DNA from 2 places in the Halomonas sp. IOP_14 genome. Region 1 is predicted to be linked to the other one. Evidence: predicted binding sites of a transcription regulator. Region 1 holds the regulator's gene; the other holds the start of a gene.

Region 1 (19,766 bases):
CAGTAAACCTGGTGCCCACTCGGCTGCGCATCGATGAGCGGCCCGTTATCGACACCATGGCGGAATTTATCACTGAGCGCGGCGATGACGGGTTTTATGCTCACTTTTATTTAAGTGACTTGGCATCACTGATGGCCGACATGCGCCAGGGGGAGCAGCTATTTCTCGGCTTCGACCAGGACGAGCGCGAGCCGTGGTATATGACCTTTAGCCTAAAAGGCGCCGATGCGGCGATCAACCGGATGCTCACCCAGTGTGAAGGTAGTGGCACCTAAAGGTTTGCTTAAATCAGCACCACAGGCTCAAGCGCCATTTCAACGCGGTTGCGTCCGCCATGCTTAGCGCGGTACATGGCGTCATCAGCCCGGGAGATAAGGGTTTTACAGCTGTCACCCGGCTGCCAAACGGCGACACCGATACTCACTGTAACCGTTTGCTCAACGCCCTCTATACGCAGCTCTTCTACCAGCGAGCGCAGCCGCTCAGCCAGGCCAGTGGCGGCATCAACATCGGAATGAGTCGCCAGCACAATAAACTCTTCGCCTCCCCAACGGCCCAGGTGGTCGCAGCCACGCAGCGAGCTTTCCACTAAGCGCGCCAGGGCCACCAGCACATCGTCACCCACGCTATGGCCGTGAGCATCGTTGATCTGCTTAAAGTTATCCACATCGAACAGTAGCAAGGCAAAAGCGGCCGCATAGCGCTTGGCAGCCACCAGCTCTGCATTGATCGCTTCTTCGATGCGGTAACGGTTCCACACCTTGGTTAGAGGATCGAAATGGGCTAATTGCTCAAGACGCTGGTTGGCTTCGGCAAGGGCTTTGCGTTCGTGCTCCAGGTGCATATTCAGTGAGCTAATTTCATAGGCAGAAATCGCCAGCGTCAGGTCTTCCCCCAAGTCTACCGCCGCTAAGCGCTCTACCCGCAGCCACGCTTCACTTCTGCCGACTACCTCTTCAGACCAAGCAACCGATGGAGCCAATATCACGGCCGGTTTAGGGTTGGTTGTAGGCTGCATCGCCCAATACAGCGTTTCCACCTGCTCGGGGCGAAAAAAAATCAGCCAGGCGCGCTGGGTCGAACTCATTGGCAGCGGCACTGCTAGAGCCCCACACTGCTCGGGCATGGCTAGCGAAGCGGTTAACGTCTCTTTGCCGATTTCGCGCGTGCACCAAGGGCCGCTATGTACATGAGTTCTTTCCAGGCGCAGCACAAACTGGCTTATCGCTTCTGGAGTCGGCGTCACACCCGCTTGATAAGCGCCACCATTCACCCACAGCACCACGCCATGGGCGCGAAACAGCTTCATCCAGATAGCCGCCTGCTCATGAAGTAACTGTTGGGGACTTTGCGGCTCGCTGCGCGCTCGCGCACTGAGCACGAGGCTATCCTGAACCCGTTGTAGGTAGCGGGCTTCTTGACGCGCCCGTAGCAACAGCATGCGCTGGGTGGCCATTTGCACGAGGGTGCGAACGGCATCACGCACGGGGGGTTCAACCGAGTGCGGTGCTGGCGAATGGCAAAACACTAGACCCCATAAGCCAGTATCCCCCTGCATGGCCAAACTGAATGACCCACGCACCCCCAGGCGATTTAAATATCGCTGCCGCTCAGGGGCAGGGGCGCGTAAAAAGCTGCCGCTAAGGCTCACTCCCGAGTAGGCGGGAGTCAGCGTTTCAGGCGGCGCATCGACGTCTTCAATTAACCGAACGGGGTAATGTTGGTAACTTTTGCGTAAGGCGACAGGGAAGTCGCTTGAGGGGAAGCGCTGACCCAACAGCGAGGGCAGCTGGTTGCCCAGCGCTTCGGCAACCATTAAACCATGCCAATCACTGTCGAAATGGCACACGGTGACGCGATCATGGCCGGTGAGCTGTTGAATAGCGTTAACCAAGCAGTCGAGCAGCTCTTCCTGGTGGGTTGCGTCGGCTAAATGCATCAGCCGCTCATTGACTGTGCCAAGCAGGCGGCGCTTACCTTGGGGGTTGAGTGGCTCAATCTCGACGATGACCTTCCCACCTGCTCGGTAAGCATAGAGCTGAAAACGCATGTTGCTATGCTTGGAACGAATAAACACCAGCGGGCCGGAGAGTTTCTGCTGCCCCTGCAACTCGCGGCGCACCCGCTGGCTTAGCCGTTTTCCTAACACATAGGCAAGAGTGTGCGGCCCATTTTCAGGGCGCTCAATACCGGTCAAGCGGGTTAAGTTGGTGCTACTGGCTTGAATGCGGCGACAATCGGCATCTAAAACCAGCAGAGCTCCAAACGACTGCAACCGCGGGTGGTACATGGACACAAACGTGGCCTCGCAATCTATTCACCCTCGACCTGCTGCCTTAGCAACAACTCTACGCGACGGTTGGCAGCTCGGCCCTCCGCCGTTGCGTTCGGTTCCATGGGTTGGGTGTCGGCATAACCGACGGCCCGCATACGAGAGATATTGAATCCTTGGCGCTCTAAATGCCTCACCACAGCGATAGCCCGCGCTGATGAAAGCTCCCAATTAGAGGGGAAGCGGGCCGTTGAAATAGGCACGCTGTCGGTGTGGCCTTCTACCGAAATCTGACCGTCAAAACGGGTCAGCACATCGATAAGGCTTTCTACCACCTCTTGCCCACGGGAAGTCAGTACAGCTTGACCGCTGGGAAATAAAAGGCTGGTATCAATACGTAACGTGACCCCTTCACTCCCTTGCGAAACACTGACACCGGGGATGTCGAGCCCATCAAACTGCGGCTGAACCCCTGAATGGCGGGGCTGAATACCAGTGGCTAGAGACGCCAGCGGCAATGATGATACAGCGCTAGCCGAGCGCATGAAAGCAGTATCAGCCGCCTCACCGCCTCCCGGCGGTGTCAGTGAAAGCAGCAGCACAAAGAGCGTGATTAGCAGCGTCAGCACATCCAAATAGCTGGTTAGCCAACCCTCGTCACCATCGCCTGGCGACGGCGTCATTTCCAGTGCGTGGCGCGTATCACGGTCAAGCATCTGGCCTACCCCTTCGCCGCCGCACTAACCGACGAATCAGGCCTTGGTTTGACGCTGTTATCACGGATCTCATCGTGATAGTTAGCTACAAACGAGTTGAGGGTCTCTTCAATAAACGACGGCAGGCGGCGCTTGGTAATCAGCGAAATACCTTCCAGCACCATGTTCATGGTAATCAGCCGCTCTTCGGTGCGGCGCTCGAGTTTCACCGCAATCGGCTTAAACACCAAGTTGGCGAGTAAAATGCCGTAGAAGGTGGTGAGCAGGGCCACCGCCATGCGCGGGCCGATCACCTGCAGGTCGCCTGCGTCCATGACTTCCAGCATATTGACCAGCCCCACCAGGGTGCCGATCATGCCAAATGCGGGTGCGTAGGTGGCCATGGTACGGAATATTTGTGCCTCAGCATGCTCACGCGCTTTAAGACGGGCAATGCGCCAACGCAGCATGTCAAAAATTTCATCCTCTTTGGTGTTGGCAATGACCAGTTGGATCCCGGTACGCAAAAACGGGTTTCGGGTATGCTCCAACTCGCGCTCGACAGCACGTACATCGCCCTTAAACCAGAGTCGCGACATATCCACCAATTCGCGGATATCGTCACGCATATAGGTATTTTCGCGCCGGAATACCAAGCCCACCAACCGTACGACACGCAGCACCTCTTTCAGCGGATAGCTGATAAAGGTTGCCGCTAGGGTACCGGTCACCACAATGGCCAAACCCGGCAAATTGATAAAACTTTCAGGGGACTCTGCGGTGAAAAACAGCACGCTCACCAACAGTAGTATGCTGGCAAATATGCCTATCAGCGTCGAAGGGTTCATCCACGGCTCCTTGCCGGTCACAAGTGAGTAAAAAGAGGTGTTATGCCGAGTCGTGTAAACGCGCGCGTAAGCGGCTGACGGCTTGGCTGTGCAGTTGTGAAACGCGTGACTCCGTGACGCCCAACACAGCCCCTACTTCCTTAAGGTTGAGTTCTTCTTGGTAGTACAGCGCCATTAGCAGCTTTTCACGCTCTGGCAGCGCTTCAATTGCCTCAATCAACGTTTGTCGTTGCTGGCCGTCTAGCAACTGCTCGAACGGTGAATTAGCCAATTCATTATTGCTAGGCTCGCCACCATCGGCCACCAGCTCTTCAAACGGCAACAGTTGACCACTGTTGGTGTCGTTGAGGAGCTGCTGATACTCACTCAACGGCATTTCAAGGTGTTGGGCGATTTCGTTCTCTTCTGGTGCCCGTCCGAGCTGTTGCTCTAATTGACGAACGGCACTGTCAACCGCTCGCGCTGAGCGGCGCACGCTGCGGGGCAACCAGTCGCGGGTACGTAATTCATCCATCATTGCACCGCGAATACGCTGACTGGCAAACGTCGCGAACGTTGCTCCCTGGGTGGCATCGAAGCGCCCCAGTGCTTCCAGCAGCCCTACCATCCCGGCTTGAATAAGGTCGTCGAGCTCAATGCTGGCTGGCAAACGGACCTGAAGCGTCAAGGCCTGACGTCGTACCAGTGGCATGTATTGCGTCAACAGCTCACTCTGTTTGATCCTGCCTTGTGCTGTGTACATCCTCTCGCCTCGCGTCTATCCAGCCTTCACTGATAGTTCACAATCATTTGCAGCCCCTGGACACGAACAGGCCGCTGCCCCGGACGTAAAGCGAAGCGAAAATGCAACGGCGCATCCGCGGCAAACCCCGCCAGGGCAGTGGTAGTCCCCCGCATGCCAGCTAACGCAACGCACTGCTCAGGATGGCACAGCCAAGCGTTTAATAACGCACCAGGGGGATATTGAAACTGCCAATGAATACGCCCGAGCTGTGCTGACTCCACATTGTTAGCAGCAGCGGGTGGGGTAGCGTTTTGACTAGCACTTGCCCTATCACTCATCGCTACCATCAGACCTGGTATCTGGCTGCTCCAGCTACCGGGTGTCGCCTGAGCGTTTCCCGTTAACCCTGCTAGTAGACACCCTGTCAGCAGTACTGGGCTCAGTAGCAGTCTCCCTCTTAATAGCCAGCTTAGCATGCTTGGTCTCCTCAGCAGAGTGCGCTCATCGTGCAAGTACCAACAGCTCCATATTTAAGTAGTAATCAGCTGCCTCACGCAAGTTATTGAGCAACCCTTGACGCGGCAAATGCGGCTCGTGGAGCGCCAGCAAACGGCGCGGCCCGCCACGCTCATGTAATTGACGCAAGGTACGGAACATGGAAGCAAAGGTATCGGCATCGCTACTGATCCACAGTGCCCAACGGCTGTATTGATCGCAAAGTTGGGCTAGGTCGGCCGTTTCGGCCATGACGATATGAATATCCCAATCCTCAGGATCACCGGCCCAGCTTCGACCTAACGTCGACCACTGCCCTAATCTTGCTTTAACCTTGTTCACCTGGGCTGCACCACTACCTGGTAGCCCGACCACAATAAGCGGAATTTTGGGCTGGTGCGCTACCACCGTTGCTGGCTCTTCCACCGCTGCAGCTGTCGGCGTTAACAGAGAGGTAGGCTGTTTAGATTCCGGCACGTGTTCTGCCGCCGCAACATCAACTGTACCCTCAGCTTGCTGCTGTTGGCGCTGCAGGTTTGCCCACTTGCGTAGACCCGATGCTTGATCCTGTTCGCTCACACCACGCCCTCTCGACTAACACTGCCCATTTGACGAATCGCATCTCGTGCCATAAAGGCGTAGACCAGTGCATCAAGCATGCCGGTATCGCGGCGGCGACGGCTGTTGCCTAACAGGTTGAGCAGATCGCCACGCAGCGTCTGCGCCTCCTCATCATCAGCAACATCGAGATGCCCGGCGACCGATGCCACACCGCTGGCCATCAATAGGCGAACTTCAGCATTTAGATCCCCGCTATCGGCCTCTTTTAACTGCTGCCACGCGCGACGCGTCAAGGCGGCCAAGCCTTCGCTTTGCAGCTGGGTTAACAGCAGTGAGAGCACCTCTGCTCCTAGCCGAGCGGGGGTAAGCCAGTAGCGGCGCGCCACTACTTTGGCGCTTTCCGGATCGCGAACTTCACCGAACCAGGCGAGTAGAGCCGTGCCGCTGGCGTCCTCGACTTCGGCGTAGGCAGTCCACAGTTGCACCGATTGGCCACGAAAACGCACGCCCACATGGTGCGTTAGCACACTGTCACTAAATAGCTGGCGGATAGATTGACGTTCGTGGTGAAAGCGTAACCGATGACTGGGGGCCACTTGGCTGACCCAGGTCAAGTGCTCAGCTTCCAGCCACGCTAGTGCATCCGGTTCAGGGAAGCGCGGCAGTAAGTGCACCGCTACACCGCTCGATGCCGACAGCGCGGCTAAGCGTGGCTGCCATCCTGCGGCGTGGCGATGCTGCAGCCAGGGTAGCGCCAGCCAGGCACCATCCGTGTCCAGGCCAATGTCCGGCATTGCCCAGTCGCAGCCGCGCTCATTGCGCCGCGGAAACCACGCCATCCCTAAGGTGGTCTTTGCCGCTGGATAACCGGCAAGTAATGCATCCAAATGCGTTTCCTGCAAACGACTAGGCAGCGAAGCTAGGTTCCAGATCTCTTCTAATTCCGCAAATCCCGTGACACGTTGGCGCAACCTCGCCAATAGCGACGACAAACGACGCCCTTGGCCCAGGACATCCCGCGACCAGCGCGGCATTCCCATCGGCGCATCGGCACTTTGCACCCGTTCACGCTGAGGAGTCGCGGTACTCAGCGCTTGATCCACTAGCGCATCGGGGGCGGCAAGGGCCATATCTTCGGGCACCTGCTGACCATTAGAACCAAACAGGACGCGCATCCCGTGACGCATAATAATATCTAACACTGGAGCCAGACGTCCCGCCTCATCCTGTTTGGTGATAATACAGTCATCTAACTCTGCGCCCGCCGCCCGCGCGGCCTGACGGTAGCGCAGCACCACTTCTTCGAGGGTTTCCGGTTGGCTGGCAGCATTGAGTAGCAGCACCAAACGTACCCGCGAGCGTCCTCCTTGCAGGTGGGCAATCTGCTCTATCACCCGCTGGTCACGCTGACTCATGCCTACGGTGTCGATAATTACCCACTGCTTGCCCTGCAGGCGGCCCAGCAAATCGTCGATGGGCTGTTCGGCATCCAAGGCGTACATCGGGGTATCCAGCAGGCGCGCATAAATGCGCAACTGCTCATGGGCACCGATCCGGAAGCTGTCGGTGGTAACCAGCGCTACCGGGCGCGTGCCGTGGCGCATCACAAAACGAGCGGCCAGCTTGGCGGTGGTGGTGGTTTTACCTACCCCCGTTGGCCCCACCAGGGCAACAATGCCGGTTTGGTCGAAAAAGCTTGCTTCATCGTTGAGTACGTAAAGGCGATCCATTAACTGCTGTCGCAGCCACTGCAGTGGGGCTTCGCTATCGCCGTCTAACCTGGTTAGCGATGCAGGCAACCCAGCCAGCAGTTCATCGGCAATTTCGCTGCTAAAACCCACATTCCATAGCAGTTGACGCAGCCGTGCAGCCGTTCCGGTGGGCGCTGCTGGCGATGGTGAAGCAGTATGGGTTGACTGGCTGTTTGCCAGCAGCGCTCGCATATCCTGCATTTCGCGCAGTAAGCGCTCGCTCATCGCCTGCATGGGGTCTTGCGCTGGGGGTGCTGTCGGCGTTTCGGGTGGTGCAGGTTCTGGTGAGGGTTCAAAGTGGTCGATGGCTTCATCCGCCATCGCTAAAATTTCAACGCCCCCTTCGGTACGCCGATTTGCGACAATCAAGGCGTCTTCACCGAGCGTTTCACGCACTTGGCGCATCACATCACGACTATTGGCTCCCACGAAACGTCTAACGCTCATGATTTACCCTTGCCTGTTCTGAAAATGGACGACGCTAGCCTATCACGGCGTGCCATCTTTAACGTCCGCCGACCACTGTGGTCACTCTTAATGTGCGATCGTCGGGAATTTCAGCCTGGGACAGTACCGACATATGGCGTAACCGGCGACGCAAGAAGCGCGACAGCACCGCCCTTAGTGAATGTTGCACGACCAGCACCGGCGGCTCGCCGGAACTTTCGTGACGCTCCAGCGCCTGCTGGGCCTGGGTCATCAGCGTTTCTGCCAACCCGGGCTCCATGGCGCCGTTGCCATTCATGGCCTGTACCAGCACTTGTTCCAGTTGAGCATCCAGCCCCATGACATTGAGTGTCTCCTGCCCCGCAAACCACTGCTGGACAATGGCGCGCCCCAGCGAGACTCGCACCAGCGCCGTCAGCTCATTAGGATCTTTTTGCTGTGTGGCGTACTCGGCCAGGGTATCGAGAATAGTGCGCATGTCGCGGATAGAGACATCTTCGTCAAGCAGGTTTTGCAAGATGCGCTGCAGTACCGTCAATGAAATAGCTTTGGGGATCACCTCTTCGACCAACGCTTTTTGATCATCGCCCATTTTATCCAGCAACTTCTGTACTTCCTGACGGCCCAGCATCTCGGGTGAATGACGGTGCAACAAGTGGTTCAAGTGGGTCGCTATGACGGTACTGGCATCCACAACGGTGTAGCCATACACCTGGGCATGCTCACGCTGGTTGCTATCAATCCAGACAGCGGGCAAGCCAAAAGCGGGATCCTGAGTATGGGTGCCCTGCAGCTCGCCCGATACCTGCCCGGGGTTAATCGCTAGCCATTTACCTGGTTGTGCCTCGGCGCGACCAATCTCGGCGCCTTTCATGGAGAGTACATAGGCGTTCGGCGGCAGCTCCAAATTATCACGGATATGGACGACCGGCGGCAGGAAACCCACTTCTTGGGCAAACTTCTTACGTACGCTCTTAATGCGCCCGAGCAGCTCGCCTTTTTGACGCGAGTCCACCAGCGGGATTAAGCGATGGCCCACTTCCAGGCCAAGCGTATCGACCAGTTGCACATCTTCCCAACTCGCTTCGGGAGTCTCCTGTAAAGGCACCGGTGCCGCGGCAATCTCCTCCTTGACCAACGCCTTCTCTTTTTGGCGCGTTAACAGCCATGCCAGGCCAGCCAACAACGCGGTAAAGAATAGAAATACGAAATTGGGCATGCCAGGTACCATACCCAGCATGCCCATCACCACGGCAGCCAAAATCAGTACCTGAGGATTAACGAACAATTGGCTAAGCATTTGCTGGCCAATATCTTCGTTCGTATCCATGCTGACCCGGGATACTGTGACACCCGCGGCGGTGGAGATCACCAAAGCAGGGATTTGCGCCACCAGGCCATCACCAATCGCCAACAACATATAGGTCTGACCAGCAGCGCCAAAGCTCATATCGTGCTGCAGCATGCCAATCATCAGCCCGCCGATGATATTGACCACCATAATCACCAAACCGGCAATGGCATCGCCACGGACAAACTTACTTGCGCCGTCCATGGAACCAAAGAAATCCGCCTCTTGAGAAACCTCCGCGCGGCGCTTTTTGGCGTCTTCTTCGCCGATCAAGCCGGCGTTCAGATCGGCATCGATGGCCATCTGCTTACCAGGCATTGCATCCAGGGTAAAGCGCGCACCCACTTCGGCAATACGGCCAGCACCTTTGGTGATAACCATAAAGTTGATGATGACAAGAATCAGGAAGACCACTAGGCCAACAGCGAAATTACCGCCGACCAGAAACGCCCCGAACGCTTCAATGACCTTACCCGCAGAGGCGCCGCCTTGGTGGCCCTCCATCAGCACCACACGGGTAGAAGCCACATTGAGCGACAGGCGCAGCAGCGTAGTAAATAGCAACACGGCAGGAAACGCCGCAAAGTCCAGCGGCTTCTGCGTAAACATGCTGACCAATAACACCATAATGGCCAGAGCGATGTTGAAGGTGAAGAGTAAATCCAGGGCGAAGGGAGGCAAGGGCACAATCATCATGCCCAAAATCATGAGGATGAGCAGCGGCCCGACCAGCAGCTTCATGCGCACATCACCCATCCAGTCGCGCCGACCTACTAGCTGACTCAAGCCTTTCATGGTTGCGCCTCATTACCACCGGCGCCATGCCCGGGGCTTTCCATCTCCGGCGGAACCGGCAGGTTATCGGGGGTTGGGGGCACCTCGCCTCCTTGTTGTGATACTTGCTTGAGGCGGTAGGCCCAGGCCATTACTTCCGCCACCGCGGTATACAGTTCGGCAGGTACTTCTGCATCTAGATCGACGTGATGATACAGGGCCCGCGCCAATGGTGCTGCCTGCAAGCGAGGCACGCCTGCCTCTTCAGCGATTTCGCGAATGCGTACAGCCACTGCGTCGGCGCCTTTTGCCACCAGCCGCGGGGCGCCCATACTGCCTTCCTGATAAGTCAGTGCTATCGCGTAGTGCGTAGGGTTGGTGATGATGACATCCGCTTCGGGTACTTTGCTCATCATCCTGCCCCGCGCCATGGCCTGCTGCTGCTGGCGAATGCGCGCCTTCACATGCGGGTCGCCTTCGGACTCTTTGTGCTCACGCTTAATCTCTTCCTGACTCATGCGCAGCTTCTTAGCATTGTCCCAGAGCTGGAAAGGGACATCGATCAAAATGACCACGATCAACACCAGCACCATTAGCCCAGCTGCCTGAGCCGCCATGCTTAAGGCATTGGTTAGCGCTTGCTGGATAGGCTGATCCATTAGCGCCATAAATTTGCCGATGTTGAAATACAAAAACGTCGCAGCCACGCCCCCTACCAGAAACGATTTGGCAATCGCTTTTGCCAATTCGATCAGAGCCTGGGTGGAGAAGATACGCTTTACGCCCTTAATAGGGTTTAGCTTGGAAAACTTGGGCTGCATCGATTTACCCGATATCAGCCAGCCTCCCATCAGCCCAGGGGCAACTAATGCAATGATGGCTAACAGTAAAAACAGCGGCATCATGGCAAATAGCGTGCGCTGACCAAGGTCCAGCGCATTGACCAGCATCGGCGTACTTTCCATTGCCTGGCGGCGCTCAAACAAGAAAGCTTGCTCCATCACCGCACCCAGCTGGTCGTAGAGCATGTTGCCCATGCTATAGAGGCCAATCACACCACCCAGCAAAAGTAAAAACGTATTTAACTCGCGGGAACGGGCAACTTGGCCCTCTTCACGGGCTTTCTCTTTCCGCCTGGGCGTGGCCTCTTCGGTCTTTTCCTGGTCGCTATCGTTATCTGCCATACGGGTATCCGGCCAGGTGAAGCAAAGCTTATCACGTATTCAGCCGTCCATAGGGACGGCTGAATGGCGTACTTGCGTGCCCAGAGGGCGTTTAATAACGCATCTTAGAAGCCTAATTCGTCCAATAAGTCGTCTACTTGATCTTGCCCAGAGACTGTATCAGGGACATTATCCTTCACTTGCGGCCCATTCAAAAGCTCTTCGTTACGCCGTGCACTGTCGCTTTTCCACTGATCCTCGGCCTTGCGCTGCAGCGTTTCTCGTGCATGGGCGCCCGGCGCGTTATCGATCAACACTTGCACCAACTGATGTTCGATCTCATGGATCACGTCCATCATCTTCTTAATCACTTGGCCGGTCAGGTCCTGAAAGTCCTGAGCCATCATGATTTCCATCAGTTCTTTGTTAGTCGCTGAAACCACATCGGGCACTTCGCTAAGATAAGTGCGTGTCTCGACAACGAGCGCTTTCGCCTCATCCAGCTCTTTCGGTGCTTCAAACCACTCGGCCCAGCGTTTATCCAACGCTTCCGCCCGGTCTGACAACTGATCCTGCAGCGGCTGCGCACGGTCAACGGCATTGAGCGCTCGATCTGCTGCCTGCTCCGTCATGGTGGCGACATAGTGCAAGCGGTCGCGTGCATCGGGGATGGCTTCGGCCGCCTTCTCAATCTCTTTATCAAGCCCCAGTTCACGCATGTTTTCGCGCAGCATGCGCGTCAACTTACCGATGCGATGAATTAAGTCTTCGGCGGCTTGTTCGGACGATTGGGCAGAATCGGACTGCTCATTCTGGCTCATAACGTTGTCTCCTCGTTAACCAAGCACATAGGCCCAGTTGCTCACATACCCAGTTTGTCGAAGATCTTATTGAGCTTTTCTTCGAGGGTAGCGGCAGTGAACGGCTTGACGACATAGCCGTTAGCGCCCGCCTGAGCAGCCGCTATAATGTTCTCTTTCTTCGCTTCTGCGGTCACCATCAACACAGGAAGGTCTTTCAAGGCGTCATCCTGACGGATCTCCTTGAGCATCTCCAGGCCATCAAGGTTCGGCATGTTCCAATCGGAAACGACGAACTCAAACTTGCCGGCACGCAGCTTATTGAGCGCATCTTGTCCATCTTCGGCTTCATCCACGTTGGTGAAGCCCAACTCCTTAAGCAGACTACGTACGATCCGACGCATGGTGGGAAAGTCGTCTACAACCAGGAAACTCATATTCTTATCTGCCATGGGTCATCCTCTAATCAATCAGTATATGGCACAAGGGCGACTGAAAAGTACAGTCAGGGGTTTAAAACGGCTACTTTGAAACGGCTCTTTCAAAACGGTTCTTCAGAATTCCTCCCACTCTTCGTGGTCGCTGCGCTGCGAGGCTGGAGCTGGAGCTGGGCGACGAGCTTGCTGGTCGGCCCTAGGCGCAGGCATAACGTCCGTTGCTGGCGATGAGGAAGGCAGCGCCTGATGGGACGCCCCCTGCATACCTAACAGCTTAAACACGGCTACGGCTTGCTCCAACCGGTTGGCCTGTTCCTCAAGGGAGGCCGCCGCCGCAGAGGCTTGCTGTACCAGCGCGGCATTTTGTTGGGTGACTTGATCCATCTGGCCCACGGCTTGGCTGACTTGCTCAATACCGTCACTCTGCTCTTGGGAGGCAGCGGAGATTTCATCCATGATATCGGTAACACGGCGCACTGCAGTAACCACATCCGACATCGTGGTACCGGCCTGCTCGACCAGAGTGGAGCCTTGCTGAATTTGTGTTACCGAAGCATCAATCAGAGTTTTAATCTCTTTGGCCGCATCCGCACTGCGGCTGGCCAAATTACGCACTTCCCCCGCCACCACCGCAAATCCGCGACCTTGCTCGCCGGCGCGGGCGGCCTCTACCGAGGCGTTGAGAGCCAGAATATTGGTTTGAAAAGCAATTGAGTCAATAACGCTGGTGATATCGGCGACTTTTTTCGAGCTGGTGGAGATACCGTGCATAGTTTGCACCACTTGCTCCACCACTTGTCCACCGCGCTCAGCCGTGGTGGAAGCGTCTGCTGCCAGGGTGCTGGCTTGACGAGCATTGTCGGCGTTCTGTTTTACCGTCGCGGTCATCTCTTCCATGCTGGCCGCGGTTTGTTGAATCGATGCCGCCTGCTGCTCTGTACGTGAGGAGAGATCAGCGTTGCCGCTGGCAATCTCACGGGTGCCGTGGTGAATTTCGTTACTGCCTTCACGCACCCGGCCAACGATATTGGTGAGGTTTTGCTGCATGGTGCCCATAGCACCAAACAAACGGCCAATTTCATTTTTACCTGCTTCCGGCAGCGGGTTGGTCAAATCAGCCTCAGCAATCGCATCAAGCCGTTGGATGGCGCCTCTTAGCGGCGCAATCACTGTACGGCGTAAACCTAGGTAGATTATCAAGGTCATCAGTAAGGCAAAAATCACCGCTCCAGCATTGATCATGGCAAACAGATTGCCTTGGGCATCCGCGTCAGCGCGAATGGTATCTACCCGCTGGAAGCCGTAGGCCACAAACGCCGTCATACTTTCAGATAAGCTATTTATCGGCTCTACCAGCTCATCGCGCAGGTTGTTGTAGCTGGTTAAGTCCATATATTCAAAGGTATCGTGCTGTTGTTTAACTAGCCCCATTACGGTATTAAAATCTTCAATTAGGGTGTTCGCCAATGCTTCGCCTTGCGGTGAAAATGAGTTTGCCGCAAAGCGCTCAAAACGCTGTTCAGAACGCTCAATGCGATCAGCGGCAACGGCAACCTGCTCATTGGATTGCTGGGTCTGTCCTACCATCAGGTAGTTGGAGGCAGTTTCCATGGCCAACATGGCTTGGTTAAGCAACGAATCGGCACGGTTAACCTCATTTAACTGCGCATCGCTGATACCGCTTAGCGTGGCTAAGTTATTTTGTGAATTGCGATCGGCCACCACACTCAAGCCCGAAATCATTAAAATCAGCACGACAAAGCAGCAAAGCGATGTGACCACGGCGGCGTGAATACTCAAATTGCGCAGTAAACGGTTCATTGTGATTTCCCTTGCGAGCTTATTTAGTTTTTATGATTACTAACTTTTTATGAATTGCACTACACACGCTGGGCGCGGCCGGAGGCGGCGATCAGCGCCATCATTCGCGAGGGAATGTCATCTAACGCCACCACTTCCACAGCCCCCCCGACAGCAATAGCTTCACGGGGCATACCGAAGACCACACAAGTCTGCTCATTCTGGGCAATGGTGGGCGCACCCGCTTGGCGCATCTCTAGCAGCCCTGCCGCACCGTCCTTACCCATGCCGGTTAAAATAACACCGATGGAGTTCTTGCCCGCATGCTGAGCCGCTGAATGGAACAGCACGTCTACCGAGGGGCGGTGGCGATTAACCGGTGGGCCGCTATCTAACCGCGCTACGTAGTTGGCACCGCTACGCGCTAACTTAAGGTGTTGATCCCCTGGGGCGATATAAGCGTGCCCAGGTAGAATCCGCTCGCCGTCGGCGGCCTCTTTCACCGTAATCCGGCACAGCCGGTCTAAGCGCTCCGCAAACGAACGGGTAAAACCGCCGGGCATATGCTGGGTAATCAAAATCGCCGGGGCGTTGGCGGGCAACGGCTCAAGTACCGCACGAATCGCCTCAGTGCCCCCCGTAGACGCGCCAATAATGATCAGCTTTTCACTCGACACTAACGGGGCTTTCAGGGCTTCCGGTGGCGGAGTGTTTTTATGCCGCGCCTGACGAGGCCGTGAACGCGCAGCGGCGCGCAATTTTTCGGCAATCTCGTCAGCGTACTCCATCATCCCATTACGGATGCCCAGACTCGGCTTGGCGACAAAATCCAGCGCACCAAGCTCTAGTGCACGCAGGGTAATCTCCGAACCGCTTTGGGTGAGCGACGACACCATCAATACCGGCATAGGACGCAGGCGCATCAAACGCTCAAGAAAATCCAAGCCATCCATACGTGGCATTTCCACATCAAGGGTGAGCACATCAGGATTGTGCTGCTTGATCAAATCCCTGGCGGCAATGGGGTCAGGCGCTACCGCAACGACTTCCATATCGGGCTGGGAGTTAATAATTTCCGTTAACAAATCGCGAATTAGCGCCGAATCATCGACACACAACACTTTGATCTTGGCTGCGCTCAAAGCACGCCTCCTCTTGCTGTAGACGCCTGATGTGTTATTGCAACCGCCGGAGCCACAGCGCCTAAAGCGATTATAAAGACACGATAGTTATTCATTTTTTGGCCAGGTTATAAACGGTTTGACCACGCAGCTTGAATGCGTCGCTGATATACGAGAAGTTTTCCGAGTGGCCTGCAAACAGCAAGCCATCGGGCTTCATCAGTGGTGCAAAGCGTTTAAGAATTTTTGATTGAGTATCTTTATCAAAATAAATCATGATGTTTCGGCAGAACACGGCATCAAAAGGGCCTTTAATTGGCCATTGCGGCGCTAGCAGGTTCAGTGGCAAAAACTCCACCAGTGCGGATACTTCTGGGCGAATCCGTGCAAAGCCCGCATGGTTACCCGTTCCTTTCTGAAAAAACCGCTTTACCCGTGCCTCATCGATCTTGCGCACCTGTTCCAGGGGATAAACGCCAGCGCGAGCCCTGGCCAACGCATCCGTATCGATATCGGTGGCGATCACTTTGGCCTGCGACGCTTTAGCGCCCAACGTTTCTAACAATGTCATTGCCAGCGAGTAAGGCTCCTCCCCGGTGGAGGCGGCCGAACACCAAATAGTGACCGGGTCTTGTTTGTTCTTTATATGCTCAGCCAACAGCGGAAAATGGTGCGCCTCACGAAAAAAGGCCGTGAGGTTAGTGGTCAGTGCATTGGTAAACGCCTCCCACTCCTTGGCTTCTGGCTGACGCTCCAAGCGCACCAAGTAGTCAGTAAAGCGCGTCATGCCATGGTGGCGTAGCCGCTTTGCTAGGCGGCTATAGACCATTTCACGTTTATGCTCAGCCAGCACAATGCCGGCGCGCTGATAAATCAGCTCGCGAATCCGTGTAAAATCCGCATCCGTCAGTACTAGATCGCGCTCAATCTGACTGCTCGATGTCCACTGACCTGCGTCTACCACCCGTTCACGTTGTTCGGTCAAAACGCTTCCCACTCCTCTGCTGAGGCTGCCTGCCGTTTAACGGGCGAATTCGGCGACGATGTGCTAGGCAACTGAGCAGTGTGCTTAGTCGCTGTCACTGCTGGCGGACGTAGCGCCCCCTGACTGTTTAATCGAAACGCTTCCACCGATAGCGCTAATAGCCCCGCCTGCTTCTCAAGCGAGACCGCCGCGCGTGCGGTTTCCTGAACCCGCACCGCATTACGCTGGGTACCTTGATCCATCTCTGCTACTGCTTGGTTAACCTGGGCAATACCATGGCTCTGCTCTTCGGAGGCGGCTGAAATTTCGTGCATGATCTGCGTCACACTGCGCGCGGCTTCCGCCACTTCGCTAATCGCAGCTTCGGCTTTGGTGACCATACTGGCACCCGCACTTACCTCACGGTTAGAGCCATCAATCAAACCGCGAATTTCTTGGGCGGCACCAGCGCTACGGCCAGCCAGGTTACGCACTTCTTCGGCCACCACCGCAAAACCACGCCCATGCTCGCCGGCCCGAGCCGCTTCTACCGATGCATTCAGCGCCAGAATATTGGTCTGAAACGCGATCGAATCGATAACATTGATAATATCGGCCATCTGCTGGGAGCTTTGGGTAATCCGCTGCATGTTGTCGACTAACTGTGTCATCAACTCGCCAGTATTCGTTACCTGGATAGCATTGTTATCGGCTAGACGGCGGGCTTCTTGAGCGTTCTCACTGTTTTGCCGCACAGTGGCAGTCATTTCTTCCATGCTGGAGGCGGTTTGTTGCAAAGAGGCCGCCTGCTGTTCAGTACGCGACGACAGCTCTTCGTTGCCGCTGGCAATGTCCTGAGCAGCCGGAGTGACCACATCAATACCGCTTTTTACATCGGCGATGATGCTGCTGAGGCTTTTGCGCATAGTATTCAGCGAGTCCATCAATTGGCCCACTTCATCGCGTCTCTGGGCGGGGACTTTAGCGGCCAAATTACCGCCAGCAATTTGCAGCGTAAAACCTGCAGCACTTTTTAGCGGCCTGGTAATCGCCCGCAGGGTAACCATGCCGATCAAAATAAGTAGCAGTAAACCAATTCCAAGTACTATGGTTTGAGCGCCCAGCATCGTGGTTTGACCTTGCTGAGCATCAACAGCCATGGCCTCAGCTGCCTGCTGTTTCTGGGAAATCAGTTGATTAACCATGCCTGACAGGATGCGGCCCTCGCTGGTCATGACGCTAATCACAGCATCGAGACCAGTAAAGGCTTGGTAGGTCTCTTCTGCCTGAAGCACGCTGGCCGCCTGGCCCATGCCGTTCTGCAGGAAGGTCTGTAGCTGCTGGTCAAACTCGGTGGCAAGCTCAGTCGCATTGACCTCACGGGAATAATACTCCTGCCACACCTCAGCAACCTCTGCAGCGCTCTCCTCAATGCTTTCACCCATCTCGAAGCGTTGATTGATCAGTTCCATACGCTCTGGCTCAATCATCGCTTGGCGCGTTTGGGCAATGGTTTGATCGATTTTCTGCAGGCGAATAACATCACGCAGACCGTCATTATTCAGTTGCCCCAAGCGCTCGCCAGAGACATTCAAACCATACAGACCAAGCCCACCGCTGATTAATAACAGCAGCCCTGCAACGACAATCATGCCTACCAATTTGGCACGAATGGTGTCGAGGCGTACCCGGGCCAAACGCTTAATCACACCTTTCTGGCGTAACCGGCCTTTATCTAAGTAAAGCCGCTTGTTGCGGCCTTCGCGTATTTCAGCGTAGGCCTGCTCAATGGCTGCGCGGCTTGCCTGTACACGCACCGAGGTGTAGCCCACGACTTGTCCATCTTCGATAATCGGCGTGACGCTGGCATTTACCCAGTAGTGGTCGCCATTTTTGCAGCGGTTTTTGACCAGCCCTCGCCACGTTTCCCCCGTTTTGACGGTTTTCCAGAGGTTTTCAAACGCTGCCGGCGGCATATCCGGGTGGCGTATCAGGTTATGCGGCGCACCTATCAGCTCTGCGTGCTCAAAGCCGCTAATATCGATAAACGCAGGGTTGGCATAGGTGATGCGTCCCTTCGTATCGGTACGCGAGACTAGGAAGTCGTCTTCTTTTAGTTCGATTTCACGCTGAGAGACTGGTTGGTTATTACGCATGGTGTGCCTTTTTTTAATGTTTTATTTTTCAAAAAGAGTGCGCCTGCCCTACCAAGCAAATTAAAACGATGACCACTCTTCTGTTTCTGCTACTGGCTGTGGACGCCTTGTTGCGGGTTTTGACACTGCCGCTGGCAATACAGCCGGAGCGCGCGGGGCTGATAATTCAGTGACACGAAAGCGCTCAACCGCCTCGCGTAAGCGTGCGGCTTCGCTTTCAAGTTCATTGGCGCTGCGCGCGGCTTGCTGCACCAGTTGAGCATTTTGTTGCACAACCTGATCCATTTGCGCCACGGCCTGATTCACTTGGCCAATGCCGCTACTCTGCTGCTCAGAAGCGGCGGCGATTTCATCCATGATATCGCTGACGCGCTGAACAGCACCGACTAGATCCTGCATGGTTTGTCCAGCTTGATTGACCCGCTGAGTGCCGGTATCTACCTTGCTGAGCGATGCATCAATCAGCGTGCGAATCTCTTTGGCGGCAGCGGCGCTGCGACTGGCTAAGCTACGTACTTCCTGTGCCACCACGGCGAACCCTCTGCCATGCTCGCCAGCACGCGCCGCTTCCACCGAAGCATTCAGCGCCAGAATATTGGTCTGAAACGCAATATTATCGATAACGGTAATAATATCAGCGACTTGATGAGAACTTGCGCTTATGTCTTGCATGGTGCTGACGATCTCACCCACCTCTTCTCCACTACGGCGGGCTGTCAGGGTCGCGCTCCCGGCCAATTGGCTGGCTTGGCGGGCATTTTCAGCATTATGACCCACCGTTGAGGCTAACTGCTCCATGCTGGAAGCCGTCTCCTCTAACGAGGTGGCCTGCTGCTCGGTGCGCGAAGAAAGGTCGTTATTGCCGCTGGCTATTTGCTGAGAGCGCTCATAAATCGATGTACCGCTGGTGCGCACGGTACCTACCGTTTGCGAGAGTGAGCTCTGCATATGGGCCATGGCGCTATAAAGCCGCCCTATTTCGTTATTACCCGGAGAGGTAATGGCCTGGCTTAGATCCCCCTGGGCCATACGCTCAAAATAGCCCACCAAGCGATCTAGCGGGCGCAACACATTGGCCGTCACCCCCCAGATAACCACGATTACCGTGGCGATAGTCATTACGACTATCCCGAGTAGTGCCCAGCGAATTGTCGCGGCAAAAGCACTGAAAGCGGCCTGTTGTGCCTGCACATCGTCAGAGGCCTGCACGATTGCTGCACCATGGTGCAGGGCATAAAGACCGATACCACTGGCAATTAAAACAAGCACCGAAAGTGTCGCTAGCACTAAGCCCCAACTCAAGCGCACCGTCATATTATTCATTAATTGCCGCATTCGCTGTGTCACGCCCTTTTCTCCACGCACAACCGGCACTCGCTGGCACTTTCCGTAGCGCGAGAATGCATC
Region 2 (13,227 bases), on a different contig from region 1:
AAGCACTATCGTTGCCCACAACGTGGCAACTGGCCGTTTACGCTTTACTACTGACGCCGCCCGGGCTGTTGCCGATGGCGAACTACTGTTTATCGCCGTGGGAACGCCGCCCGACGAAGATGGCAGTGCCGACTTGCGCTATGTGCTAGAGGTGGCGCGCACCATCGGCCAGCATATGGATAGCTATAAGCTGGTGATTGATAAATCTACCGTGCCGGTGGGCACCGCGGAAAAAGTCCACGCCGTTATCAGCGATGTGCTCGAACAGCGAGGTGTATCGCTCGCGTTCGATGTGTGTTCGAACCCTGAGTTTATGAAGGAAGGGGCGGCGATAGATGACTTTACCCGTGGCGCGCGCATCATCGTCGGCACGGAAAGCGAACGGGTAAAAGCGCATATGCAAGAGTGCTACGCCCCCTACAATCGCAACCACGAAAAGTTGATGTTTATGAGCGTGCGTGCCGCCGAGCTGACCAAGTACGCTGCCAACGCCATGCTCGCCACTAAAATAAGCTTTATGAACGAGATCGCCAATCTTGCCGAACGGCTTGATGTGGACATTGAAGATGTTCGCCGGGGAATTGGCAGCGACCCACGCATTGGGTACCACTTTATCTACCCTGGCTGTGGCTACGGCGGCTCCTGTTTCCCCAAAGACGTCCAGGCGTTAGAGCGTGCCGCGCGTCAGTTAGGCTATACGCCAGAACTGCTTAGCGCTGTCGAGGCGGTTAATTTGCGCCAGAAACAGACCCTGTTCACAAAACTGCAAGATAACTTAGGCAATCTAAGCGGTAAAACCATTGCCGTATGGGGCTTGGCCTTTAAACCCAGCACAGACGATATGCGCGAAGCGCCAAGCCGCACGTTAATGGAAGCACTCTGGCAAGCGGGTGCTAAGGTGCAAGCCTTTGATCCCGAAGCCATGGCGGAGTGTCGTCGCATTTACGGCGAGCGTGATGATCTCATGCTAGCAGGCGACCGCATTCAGGCCGTGAAAGGCGCTGATGCCTTGGTTATCTGCACCGAGTGGAAAGAGTTTCGCAGTGTCGATTTTGATTGGTTAGCTGATCAGTTAGCAGACAAAGTCGTTATTGATGGGCGTAATTTGTATACCCCAAGTGCCGTTGAAGAGGCGGGGCTGTGGTATATAGGGGTAGGGCGAAAGAGCCACGATTAGCTGGTGAGCGAAAAAAAAGTTTAAGTTTAATTTTAGATGGTCGATAGTTATTAACTACTAGGATGATAAATTTCTTCACGAGCAGAATGAGCAACAGCGTGATGACGTTATAAAAGAGGACGGTAAAGTATGGCTTCCATTACATCGCTCGGCATCGGTTCAGGCTTGGATCTCAACGGTTTATTAGATCAGTTGAAAGAGGCTGAGGAAGAGAAGCTTGTGCCGATTAAGGAGCGCCAGGAAATCCAGCAGACCAAGATTTCCGCCTATGGGCAGCTTCAGAGCGCCCTTTCGCAGTTTCAAACGGCCGCTGATGCGCTGAATGACAGTGCTCTTTACGAAAGTCTCTCCACTAACGTGGGTGGTTCAGCCATTACCGCCGCTGCTGATGCGGAAGCGCAGCCAGGTAGCTATAACGTTACTGTAGATACTCTAGCCACTCGCGGCACACTTGCTTCAGACGGGGTGGCGACATCAGACGAAGCCATCACGGTGGCGGATCAAATACTAACCTTAAGCTTTGCTGATGGCTCCACCAAAGAGATATCAATCACGGCTGATAGTAGCTTAGAGGATATTCGCGATACCATTAACGCCACTGAAGATTCGGGCGTTAATGCCACTATCGTGAATGACGGCAGCAATTTTCGTCTAGCATTAAGTTCTAGCGAAACCGGTGCAGATGCTTCAATTGATAACTTCAGTTTTGACGGTGCTGCCCCTTTTGCTGCAGATACCACCAATACGCTGCAAAGCGGTACTGATGCAGCGCTTACCGTTAACGGCATCGCCATTACCAGCCCCACTAATCAGGTGGAGGGCGCTATTCAGGGTGTAACGCTGAACCTTCAAGAAGAGGGCGAGAGCACTGTTAAAGTAGAGCAAGATACGCTAAAAGTTCGTGAAGCTGTAACGGGTTTCGTGAATGCCTATAACGATCTTAAAGATAAGATTGGTGATCTAACCAGCTTCAACTCCGAAACTGGCGAGGCCGGTGAGCTATTGGGCGATAGCGTTGTACGCACCGTCGAATCGCGCTTGCGTGGCGTGTTGGGTGGGGCTGTTGAGGGGGAGCTCTCCATCCTTAGTGATATCGGTATTTCACAAAAGTACGATGGCGGGCTCGGGTACAGCAAGCTTGAGATTGATCAAGACAAGCTTGATGATGCCATTGCTAATGATCAAGGCGCACTTGCAACCTTCTTCGCAGGCGATACAGATGAAGCGGGTATGGCGGGGCAAATTAATACAGCAGTCGAACAATTGATTAGCCCTAACGGCCGAGTGAAAGGAGCGATTAGCGGGGCGGAAAGTCTCAAAGCATCGCTTGTAGAGCGTTATACCAGCATGGAACAGTCAATTGAGCAAACAATGTCTCGTTACCGTGCCCAGTTTGGTCAGTTGGATGGCATGATTGCGCAAATGAACCAAACCAGCAGCTATCTCACCCAGCAATTTGATGCCCTGGATGCCCAGCTTGGCCGTAACTGATACGGCAACTAGAAATTGACGTATCTGACGCCTGCGCTAAGCAGGCGTTTTTGTTGATAAAAACAAAATAGCCCAGTTAACGAAAGAAAAAGCGCTAAAGTTGCCCTCTGTTTAGTCGATAAGTTAACTATCAAACTTTCTTGCGCAACCGATGCGCGTAATGTTTTTGGTTTAGCCTTTTCACTGAGGAACATCCAGTATGGCGACAATAACCTCTCTTGGCGTTGGCTCGGGACTCGACCTGACCGGCCTGTTGGATCAACTTCAGGACGCGGAGCGTGGCAAGCTTGCCCCCATTACGCTTCAAAAAAAGCAGCAAGAAGCCAAAATTTCTGCCTACGGCCAACTGCAAACCTCTCTCGATGCGTTCCAAGATGCTGTCGCGAAAATCAATGACCCCAAGCTCTACCAAAGCCTTTCTGCCAATGTGCGCGGCGATGGTATTACCGCCACGACAACCGCGAGTGCATTGCCAGGTAGCTACCGAGTAGAAGTCAGTCAGTTGGCAACATCTGGTACGCTTGCTTCAGGGCGTGTAGACGAAAAAGATCAGGCGCTCGATTTACAAGGTGCCACCTCGCTCAAGCTCACCTTTGGCAGTGGCGACTCAGTCGATATCGCTATCGCAGCCGATAGCACGCTAAATAGTATTCGTGACGCAATCAATGCTGATAAAAATTCCGGTGTTAATGCCACTATTATCAATGATGGTGAAGGCTACCGCCTGGCGCTAAGCTCCAAAGCAACCGGTGTTGAAGCCTCTATCGACAGTTTTAGCTTTGTAGATGCAGCCGATGCTGTCGTCACCGGCCCATTCGGTGAAGCAACAGAAGCCGGGGCCAAGCAACAAGGGCAGGATGCGGCGTTAACAGTTAATGGTATAGCGATTAGCAGCGCCAAGAACCAAATTGAAGGCGCCATTCAAGGCGTAACGCTCAACCTTGCTGAGCTCAGTATTGAAGAGGGCGAAACCGCTTCTAGCACGGTCAACATCGAACGCGACACGCTAAAACAGCGCGAAGCGATTAACGGCTTCGTAAAAGCGTTCAATGATTTAAAAGGCACGGTGGGTAAACTAACCGCGTTCGACAGCGAAAGTGGCAGTGCAGCGGTGCTATTAGGCGACAGTGCCGTGCGTACCATTGAGTCACGCTTACGCAGCGCGTTAACCGGGGGTGTGGAAGGAGGCGAGCTATCCACTTTGAGCCAATTGGGGATCACGCTTCAGCGTGACGGAACGTTAAAAACCGATGACGCCAAGCTTAGTGATCTAGTAGCGAACAACCCCCAAGCGCTTAGCGCCTTTTTTGCTGGTGAGGGCACAAAGAGTGGCCTAGCTGGCAAGCTTGAAACATCCATCGGGCAGATGCTTGGTAGCAACGGCGTCATTAAGGGAGCCATCAGCGGTGCTGAAAACCAGGTGAAAAGCCTAGATACTCGCTATGCGCGTATGGAAAAAAGCATTGAAAGCACCATCTCACGCTACCGCAGTCAGTTTAGTCAGTTGGATGTGATGGTTGCGCAAATGAACAGCATGAGCTCTTATCTAACCCAACAATTTGATGCGCTTGATGCCCAGCTAGGGCGTAAAAAGTAGTGTTGCATCGATAACTAGCGTTTGATCACGACAAAAGCAGCGCTTGGCGCTGCTTTTGCTTTGGAACCACAACGAAACTGTATCAAGAAGCGGGTATGTCATTGCGAGCACAGCGAAGCAATCTCAACCTCTCGGGGCCTCCTGGCCCAAGCATGAAAACTCCCACCTTTCAGTTACCTACTTTTACATCTTTTTTTACGACTTCCCCTAAAGATTCCCCTCGCTGCGCCGTTAATTAATATAACGGCACAAACAGTGGCCGAAAAGCGGGCCTTCAAGGCCAGTGTCCAAAGCAAGGAGTATCACACCATGTCAGTGATCAATACCAACATCACGTCGATGATCGGCCAGCAGAACCTGCGTGAATCGCAGAATAGCCTGCAAACCTCTATGGAGCGTTTGAGCTCTGGTCTTCGCATCAACAGTGCTAAAGACGATGCCGCTGGCCAAGCCATTGCCAACCGTTTCAGCGCACAAATCACCGGCCTTGGTCAGGCACAGCGTAACGCCAACGATGGTATCTCCATCGCACAGACCGCTGAAGGTGGTTTGAACCAAGTAAACGACAACTTGCAGCGTGTTCGTGAATTGGCCGTTCAGGCGACAAACGGCACTAATAGCCAGTCTGACCTTGACTCCATTCAGGACGAAATCAACCAACGCCTTTCTGAAATTGATCGCATCTCTGAAGAGACCGATTTCAACGGAACTAAAGTACTATCTAGCGACAACGGTCTGAAAATTCAGGTGGGTGCAGACGACGGCCAAACTATTTCAGTCAACCTGCAACAGATTAGTTCTAGCACCCTAGGCCTGAACGGTTTTAACGTTAACGGCAGTGGTGAAACTCAGAACGAAAAAGCAACAGTAACTGATGTCGTTGCTGCGGGTGGCGTGGCCAGTGGTGGCACGGCAGGCCTTTATAAAGTTACTACTACTCACGACGATGCAACGTTTGACGACGTGCTTGCTACCATGGCAGACGGCAACACAGTGAAAGTATCGGGTGGTGCTGGCTCTGGAACCTATACGTATGATGCGGCTGCAGGTAACTTTACCGTTACTGAAACAGTTGATGGTAGTGGCGGTGCTACTGGTTCAGCCATTGTGGCAGAGGGTGCTAAGCTCACCCCCACTAGCGGTACAACGACAGGCACTTATAAGCTGGCTGGCGATGATGTTGCTGAGTTTGAAATCACCTCAACGGGCGATATCACCTTAAATGGACAGGCTGCTTATATCTCAAGTAACGGCGAGCTTACCAACAACCTGGGTTCTGGTGGTACTGCTGCAACCATCGAAAACCTATTGGATGCAACAGCGACAAATGCTGGTTCTACCTTGTCTGTTGGTAGTTCTGAATACAATGGAGACGGCACTGATTTAACTTACGAGACTACGGTTACTACTGCCGACGTAAAAGCCGCAATGAATGATGCTGGAACAACAGGTACGGTCGCTACTGTTGATCAAGGGCTTGCTACTGGTAGTGTTGCGTTTGGCGCTTCTACGACTACTGCAACTAGCACCTATAAGGATGGCGACGGCGAGTTAACTACAGTCGCTTCATATGTAACCAACTACAACATCAATGCCGATACTGGCGAGGTAACAGTTGCAGGTGGAACGGGTGCAGATAAGTATGAAGCCAACGTGGGCGCAGCGGTTTACGTTAATGATGAGGGTATTACGACTTCTGAAACGACCGCTGGGGATTCTACTGTAGACCCGATGGCGACATTGGATGCTGCATTAGCACAAGTAGATAGCCTTCGTTCTGAGCTGGGTGCCGTACAAAACCGATTCGAGTCTGCCATTACCAACTTGAGCACCAACGAGACTAACCTCTCTGCTGCACGCTCACGTATCGAAGATGCTGACTACGCAACTGAAGTCGCTAACATGACTCGCGCACAGATCCTGCAGCAAGCAGGTACTTCAGTACTGGCCCAGGCCAACCAGCTGCCGCAGAACGTTCTTTCTCTGCTCGGCTAATCTGAAGCCTAAAATAAACGTTGCTTTATTATTAAGCAAAATGAACCGGCCTCTTCGTGGGGCCGGTTTTTGTTTTCAGGTCAGCGCCTTTCACGTAGCATAAAAACCAAGGTGTTAACCTGAGAAATAACGTATAGGAATTCAGCATGGCAAAGAAATTGGCGCCCGCCACCTCGCAAAAACGCAGGCCACGCATATTGTGGGCGAACCCTTACTGCTTACTGGATACATCCAGTGGAGCGAGTATGAGTGTTCGACAAATGCTGACACAGCTGGCGATGCAAGGCTATGAGGTTCAAATCCTAGGGGCAACCATTTTTGATAATCCTAAAGGTGGAAGTCTTTTAAAGGATAAGGCACCAAGTATCGCTGCACACCGCCATAAAATAGTTGATGTTAATGACGGGGTGCTAACCCACCAGCTCTTAGTAACTCAGAATTCATTTCGTACACAGATGATAGCGCATGAAGAAGAAATATGGCTGAATCAGTACTGCTATCTACTGGACAGCTTTAAGCCTGATATTGTCTGGTTTTATGGGGGGCAAACATTAGAACTACTTATTGCTGATGAAGCACGGTTCCGCAGTATTCCTTCTGCTTTCTATTTGGTTAACGGCAATTATATGTCACCTCGTTGGTGCCGCGATGTGGCGCTTGTGCTTACCGACACTGAACAAACAGCGAAGTTATACCAAGAGAAAGTCGGCTTTCTAGCTAAGCCTGTTGGTAAGTTTATTGACCCTGCATGTTTTGTCGCCGAGCATCATCAGCGTAAAAATTTAACGTTTATAAATCCGACTTTTGAGAAAGGAGCCAGTATTTTTGTACAACTGGCCCTTAAGCTAGAAAAAGAGCACCCGGATATTTCACTGGAAGTAGTGGAAGCTCGTGGCGATTGGTCTTCCGTACTAAAAGAAGCGACTCAATTGCTGGGTGAATCACGTGAACAACTTAATAACGTTATAGTTACAAAAAATACTAACGATATGCTGCCCGTATATAAGCGCTCCCGAGTGTTAGTGGCGCCTAGTTTATGGTGGGAAAGCGGTGCGCGAGTGCTGGCAGAGGCCATGCTCAATGGCATACCTGCTATTGTGAGTAACCACGGCGGAAGCGCTGGTTTGGTTGAGAACGGTGGCATTTTGTTAGACTTTCCTGAGCAATGTCATGAAAAACCCTACAAACATATATTGAATGAAGAAGAGCTTCAGCCACTTTATGATGCAGTGGTGAACCTCTTTGACGATGAAGCGCTTTATCAAGATTATGTTGAGAAGGCCTATAAAGTTGGCAAAGAAAAGCACCATATTGATGTCAGCACAGCGCGCTTAGTGCAAGCGCTTACACCTTTGGTAGCGCAAAAAGCGGGTAACAAAGATTTTTCGATTTCGCAGCGTAAAGCGCATATGCATAAGCTTGCTGGTCGAGCTAAAGACCCGGGTTTAAATGTCCCATTCGAGATAGTTTCAGAACCAGTCATACCGTCTTCTATTATGCAAGAAGACCTGAGCGATGCTAATACAGCACCTAGGGCAGAGCATAATGTAGCCGCTATCTCTGTTGCAAACGCTTTAGAAGCGGCAACCAGTAATTTTAGTTGGGAGCTAAAAGGAAAGGTGGTGGTTTTAGATAACCGCGCCAAGTTGATCAAAACGGGAGCTGCAGATAAATTAGCTAAAACAAGTGCTTTTACAATATTAGCGTTTGATCCGGCGAGTGAAGTGAGCAACCCTCAAGCCTATGAAGGCCATGATCATATTCAGCTTTTTCAGCACGCACTTTTGGGAGATGGGCAGCCTAGCAAACTTAACGCCTGCCTGGATGCTGCTTTAAGTAGTACTCTTACCCTATTGCCCCTAGAGTCTTTGCCTGAGCGCCACCGTCAAGGCGCTAACGTATTAACCCAGTTACCGATTAATACTGTCGCGCTAGATAGCATCGAAGGCTTGCCTAGCTTAGATTGGCTGATACTAGATGAATTAAGCAATGTCTCAAGTATACTTGAACATGGAGAGAAAGCGCTTAAAGATGCTCTGTTGATTCAAGCCCGTGTGGCGTTTCAGCCCACTCATAAAAATCAGCCAAGCCTTGCCGAGTTACAGCACTGGGCAAGCTGTAACGGCTTCCGCTTTTATCGATTTAATGATGCTAGCTATCAAAGTCTTTTCCCCGAAAAAAGCGAGGCTCATGAACAGCTTGGTAGTGAGCTGCAAAGTCTAGACGCGCTTTTCTTGCCCTCGCAGGAGCGAATGACACAGTTAGATGATAACCAAAAACAAAAGCTGGTTTTCTTGCTACATACTGTGTTCGATGCCCACGACATGGCCTATCAGGTGATGAGCCAGGTAAGCGAGCTGCAAGCCAAAAACTATTTGCAGTTTGTAGAGGGCGAAATGAGTGCCCCTGTTTCGTCTCCTCAAGCGCTGCATCAGTTAGTAGAAATGGAAGAAGAAAGCTCGGTGCCTGCGCAAAGAGAGGGGCAAAAGCAAATACCTCTTGCAGAGCACCCCACAATACGGAGCTTTACGCAGCGGGCGGCGTCACAAGAGCCGCTGCAGCCTGGCGAAAAGGGCCTCTTTATTGACTGTGGTGGCTATGATGGGTGCTCATCGCTTAAATTCATGATGAATAACCCCGAGTTTGACTGTGTCACCTTCGAGCCAAACCCAACGCTATGGCATTACTATAAAGATGCACCAACCTTTCTGATCAAGAAAGCAGCATATATTCATGATGATGCGGTCAAGTTTACGTTAGACAACTTGGATGAGGATGGCAGCTCGCTGATTAGGAACAAGCGAATTGATTATGCCGGTAGAGTTAAAAATAAGGCGTTTCCTACAATTACCGCGCAGTGTGTTGATATTGCCCGCTTTATCCAGGATTGTGAGCCGCATTACGACCGAATTATCCTAAAGATGGATATCGAAGGTGCAGAGTACGATATACTCGACAGGCTGATTGAGAAAAAGCTTCTTGGCAACATCGATAAGCTTTACTGCGAATTCCATTGGCATAAATGTGGTATCTCCAAAAAACGTCACGATGCGATTGTCCAAGATGTAGAAAAAGAAATGCCAGTACTCGATTGGGATGCTCTCGACTTTAGTATACATAAAAGAGGTAAAGCCTTATACGATGCGCGCAAGATTATCACTACCTACATCAAAGAGTGTGCTAAAAACAACAAGATCGTAACTGAAAAAACAATACCTGTTTTTATTGCTAAATATAGTATCGATAATATTGATGAAAGCCAGCAGTTAGAAAAAAAGTGCATTCAAGAGCCTTCTTATTATGAAGTAAAAAAGAACCACGATATGTTGTATGAAGCAGCCCGAAAGGAATTAACGTCTTTACTGGGTGAACTCCACGGCATGGAGCAGAGTGAGCGCTTCTGGGATATTGTATTGCATTATTTCCTGGCATATAAATTCATGAGTGGTTATGTGTCACGATGGAACAACTCTCTACTGAATAGTACCAAGAACGCGGGAATAGTATTCCAACGCTTTCCTGTTGATACAACAATGCTGTTTGGCACCGAGACATTTGACCTTATCAGCAATGAAGCACCTTTCTTTGATGGTCACATCAAGCTGCCTCTGGCAACAAGGCCGAAAAATAATCATTCAGGCTTACAACGCGATGAAATAGTGGCAAAAGCGGCGAGTCACATCAAAGCCAAAGTACAGCCTTGCCAAGGCAAGTATGCGTTTGACCTGGGGGTGCACAATTTTCCTTACTGGAAAAAACTCTGGAAAGAGGAACAGGATGCAGACCTGATTCAAGTTACCCTACCGCCTATAGCTTCAAGCGGAAAACTGAACGTGACATTCCGCCAAAAAATCGCTGACCTAGATAAAGTATATACTAATACGGAAAAATTCCCTGGCTTCTGGTCATCCTTGGCGCTTTCCTTACCCAAAGAATTCATAGAAGATTTTGCCTGCTATCAAAAAGCTGTAACAACATGTCTGGCCGATACACGGCCTGAATTTATTGCCTCGACATTGCTTTCTACACTACAGGCAAGGCTTGTCGCGGCACTATCAGTTGATCAAGGTATTCCACTTTACCTTCAGCAGCATGGAGGGGCCTATGGTGAGTTCGAAAGCCACTTGGGTGTGGCAATTGAGACAAGGCTTTCAGACAGGTTTTACACATGGGGTTGGACTCACCCGCTCAAAAACACTATTGCAGATAAACCGCACCGCATTGAGTATTTGCGTCCAGAATACGAACGTTATACAAAAAAGGGTGAAGATGTTCTTATTATTGGACCTCATGAGCCTACAGTGCCAGTGCTTTGGAAAGGCACAATAGAAGAGTGGGATAGCGAAGCAAGCATCAGCAGTTATATTGAAAAAGTACCAAATAATGAGCTGGGCAACATTACAATTAGGTTGCGTAGACAGCATGGGCAATCTCAAAATTATGAAAAATGGCTTTTGAGTGCTTTACCTTCTGAGGTAAGGGTTGATTTTCAAGAGAGATCCATTGCACATGCATACGCATGCGCCAAGAAGGTGATTATTTTGACACCATTTAGCACCTCTGCCTGGGAGTGTGAATACCTTGGCATTCCTTTCCAGGTGCTGAACCAGCCAACTGATGAGTTTATGCAGATTCCTTCATTTATATCTGAGACCTACTAATAATGTTTGATCAAGCGAATATTCTCATTACTGGCGGTACTGGTTCTTTCGGCCATACTTTCGTTCCTATGTTATTGGCACGTTATAATCCGAAAAAAGTTATCATTTTTTCACGTGATGAAATGAAACAGTGGGAAATGGCAAAGAAATTTGAAGGCGATCCACGAGTACGCTTCTTCATTGGTGATGTGCGAGATCGTGATCGTCTTTATCGAGCATTAGATGGTGTTGATTATGTTGTTCATGCAGCGGCGACCAAAATTGTTCCTACAGCTGAGTACAACCCGTTCGAGTGTGTCAAGACTAATGTAATTGGTGCCATGAACCTTGTTGACGCTTGTATTGATAAAGGAGTAAAAAAAGTTGTTGCGCTTTCTACGGATAAGGCGAGCAGCCCAATTAACCTATATGGTGCAACGAAGCTAACATCAGATAAGCTGTTTGTTGCAGGCAATCATTATGCGGGGAGTAACCCCACACGCTTCTCGGTTGTGCGCTATGGCAATGTCATGGGGTCGCGTGGCTCGGTGATACCTTTTTTTATGTCACTTCGTGATAAAGGTGTACTGCCAATTACCGATGATCGTATGACACGCTTTATGATTTCACTGGAAGAAGGCGTTGAGCTGGTCTGGCATGCATTTGAGGATATGGAAGGTGGTGAGATCTACGTTAAGAAAATTCCATCCATGAAAGTAACCGATTTAGCAAGAGTAATCGCACCTGAGGCTAAGCAGGAGTTAGTGGGTATTCGTCCGGGTGAAAAACTGCACGAACAGATGATTAGCTCGGAAGATGCCTATTATACTTATGAGTATCCTGAGCACTTTAAGATTTTGCCTCAAATCAATAATTGGGATCAAGATGCGAACCGTATTAAAGATGGTAAAAAAGTTGTAGATGGTTTCGTTTATTCAAGCAACAATAATGCCGAGTGGATGACTGACGGTGAGCTGCAAGCCTGGATTGATTTAAATCTAGGTAAAATTGGAGCTATATAAGTTTTTTCCTTAATGATGGTTTTTAAATAGAGGCTTTTATGTATAAGACTGATCAAGAGAGTTTTTGGGCGGGTCGATTTGGAGATGATTACATTAGTAGGAATTCAAATGAAAAAATTGTTGCCTCAAACACGGCATTTTTTTCAAATGTATTAAATGGCACTAGTGGTATAAAGTCAGTGCTGGAAATTGGTGCTAATATAGGTCTTAATGTTTCAGCAATCAATAATATTATGCCGGGCACATCATTTGATTGTATAGAGATAAATAAGAAGGCAGTAAGTCAGCTCTCTATGTTAAGAGATGAGTTGGGTATAAATTTAAATGTATATAATGAATCTATATTGGACTGGAGTCCAGAGAGAGTATATGATTTGGTATTATTAAAGACTGTTTTGATTCATATAAATCCAGATAATATTGATGCGGTTTATGATAAAATTTATAAGTCGTCGTCTAAATATATTGTATTTGCAGAATATTATAATCCTGTGCCAGTTGAAATCGAATATAGAGGTCACTATGGACGTCTTTTTAAAAGAGACTTTTGTGGTGAGTTTATGAGTAAGTATGAAGGAGAGTTGAAGCTAATTGATTATGGGTTTGTTTACCATAAAGATCCTTTGTTTCCACAGGATGATATTAACTGGTTTCTGATGGAAAAAGTTGTTTAATGTTATTTGTAAAACATTATTGGTTGTTAAGAGGCCTTTTATGAATATAGCGATAATTCCAGCTCGTGGTGGGAGTAAGAGAATACCTCGTAAAAATATTAAGTTTTTCCACGGTCGCCCGATGATTTATTATTCAATAAAGGTGGCTCAAGAATCCAAGTTATTCGACCATATTATTGTGTCAACGGATGATGATGAGATTGCCAATATAGCCGCTTCATATGGTGCTGAAGTACCTTTTAAAAGGCCTAATAATCTTGCTAGCGATACAACACCAACAGTTCCGGTCATGTCCCACGCAGTTCAAGCATGCAATGAGCTGGGATTGCATGCAGACTTCTTTTGCTGCATTTATCCGTGCTCTCCCTTCATTTTAAAAAGTGATTTTGTTGCTGGTTTGGAAGAGATTAAAAAAAAACGTGCTGATTTTGTATATCCTGTTACTGAGTTTTCTCATCCTATACAACGTTCCATGTTCCGTTCTGAAAAAGGAGAAATGGAATTTTTATATCCTGAATATGAGCTAACCAGAACCCAAGATCTACCTGTAACTTATCATGATGCTGGCCAGTTTTATTGGGGTAAAAAGAATGCTTGGTTAGGTATGAAACGGATGCATTCTGAAGGAGTT

What was found. The regulator FliA, encoded in region 1, starts transcription of late flagellar genes. The targets are predictions, from matches to a motif close to CTAAAGTTNNNNNNNNNNCNGCCGATA.
Region 2: the regulator FliA is predicted to act here: its motif matches at 2,763-2,789, upstream of fliD (flagellar filament capping protein FliD).

The regions. Positions count from the first base shown of each region.
Region 1 is NZ_JAINWD010000032.1:18,952-38,717, forward strand. It holds gene K7H09_RS17870 (hypothetical protein) at 1-275, shown strand, start outside; gene K7H09_RS17875 (sensor domain-containing diguanylate cyclase) at 284-2,290, opposite strand; gene K7H09_RS17880 (OmpA/MotB family protein) at 2,314-2,988, opposite strand; gene K7H09_RS17885 (motility protein A) at 2,994-3,815, opposite strand; gene K7H09_RS17890 (RNA polymerase sigma factor FliA) at 3,856-4,557, opposite strand; gene K7H09_RS17895 (flagellar protein FlhE) at 4,584-5,015, opposite strand; gene K7H09_RS17900 (hypothetical protein) at 5,041-5,613, opposite strand; gene flhF (flagellar biosynthesis protein FlhF) at 5,610-7,793, opposite strand; gene flhA (flagellar biosynthesis protein FlhA) at 7,852-9,939, opposite strand; gene flhB (flagellar biosynthesis protein FlhB) at 9,936-11,102, opposite strand; gene cheZ (protein phosphatase CheZ) at 11,207-11,902, opposite strand; gene cheY (chemotaxis response regulator CheY) at 11,944-12,333, opposite strand; gene K7H09_RS17930 (methyl-accepting chemotaxis protein) at 12,436-14,139, opposite strand; gene K7H09_RS17935 (protein-glutamate methylesterase/protein-glutamine glutaminase) at 14,199-15,260, opposite strand; gene K7H09_RS17940 (CheR family methyltransferase) at 15,352-16,224, opposite strand; gene K7H09_RS17945 (methyl-accepting chemotaxis protein) at 16,221-18,359, opposite strand; gene K7H09_RS17950 (methyl-accepting chemotaxis protein) at 18,420-19,682, opposite strand.
Region 2 is NZ_JAINWD010000043.1:5,680-18,906, forward strand. It holds gene K7H09_RS20575 (UDP-glucose dehydrogenase family protein) at 1-1,177, shown strand, start outside; gene fliD (flagellar filament capping protein FliD) at 1,307-2,668, shown strand; gene fliD (flagellar filament capping protein FliD) at 2,868-4,265, shown strand; partial or broken gene K7H09_RS24650 (flagellin N-terminal helical domain-containing protein) at 4,605-4,934, shown strand; gene K7H09_RS24655 (flagellin) at 5,241-6,260, shown strand; gene K7H09_RS20595 (FkbM family methyltransferase) at 6,506-10,921, shown strand; gene pseB (UDP-N-acetylglucosamine 4,6-dehydratase (inverting)) at 10,924-11,922, shown strand; gene K7H09_RS20605 (pseudaminic acid biosynthesis-associated methylase) at 11,961-12,596, shown strand; gene pseF (pseudaminic acid cytidylyltransferase) at 12,637-13,227, shown strand, end outside.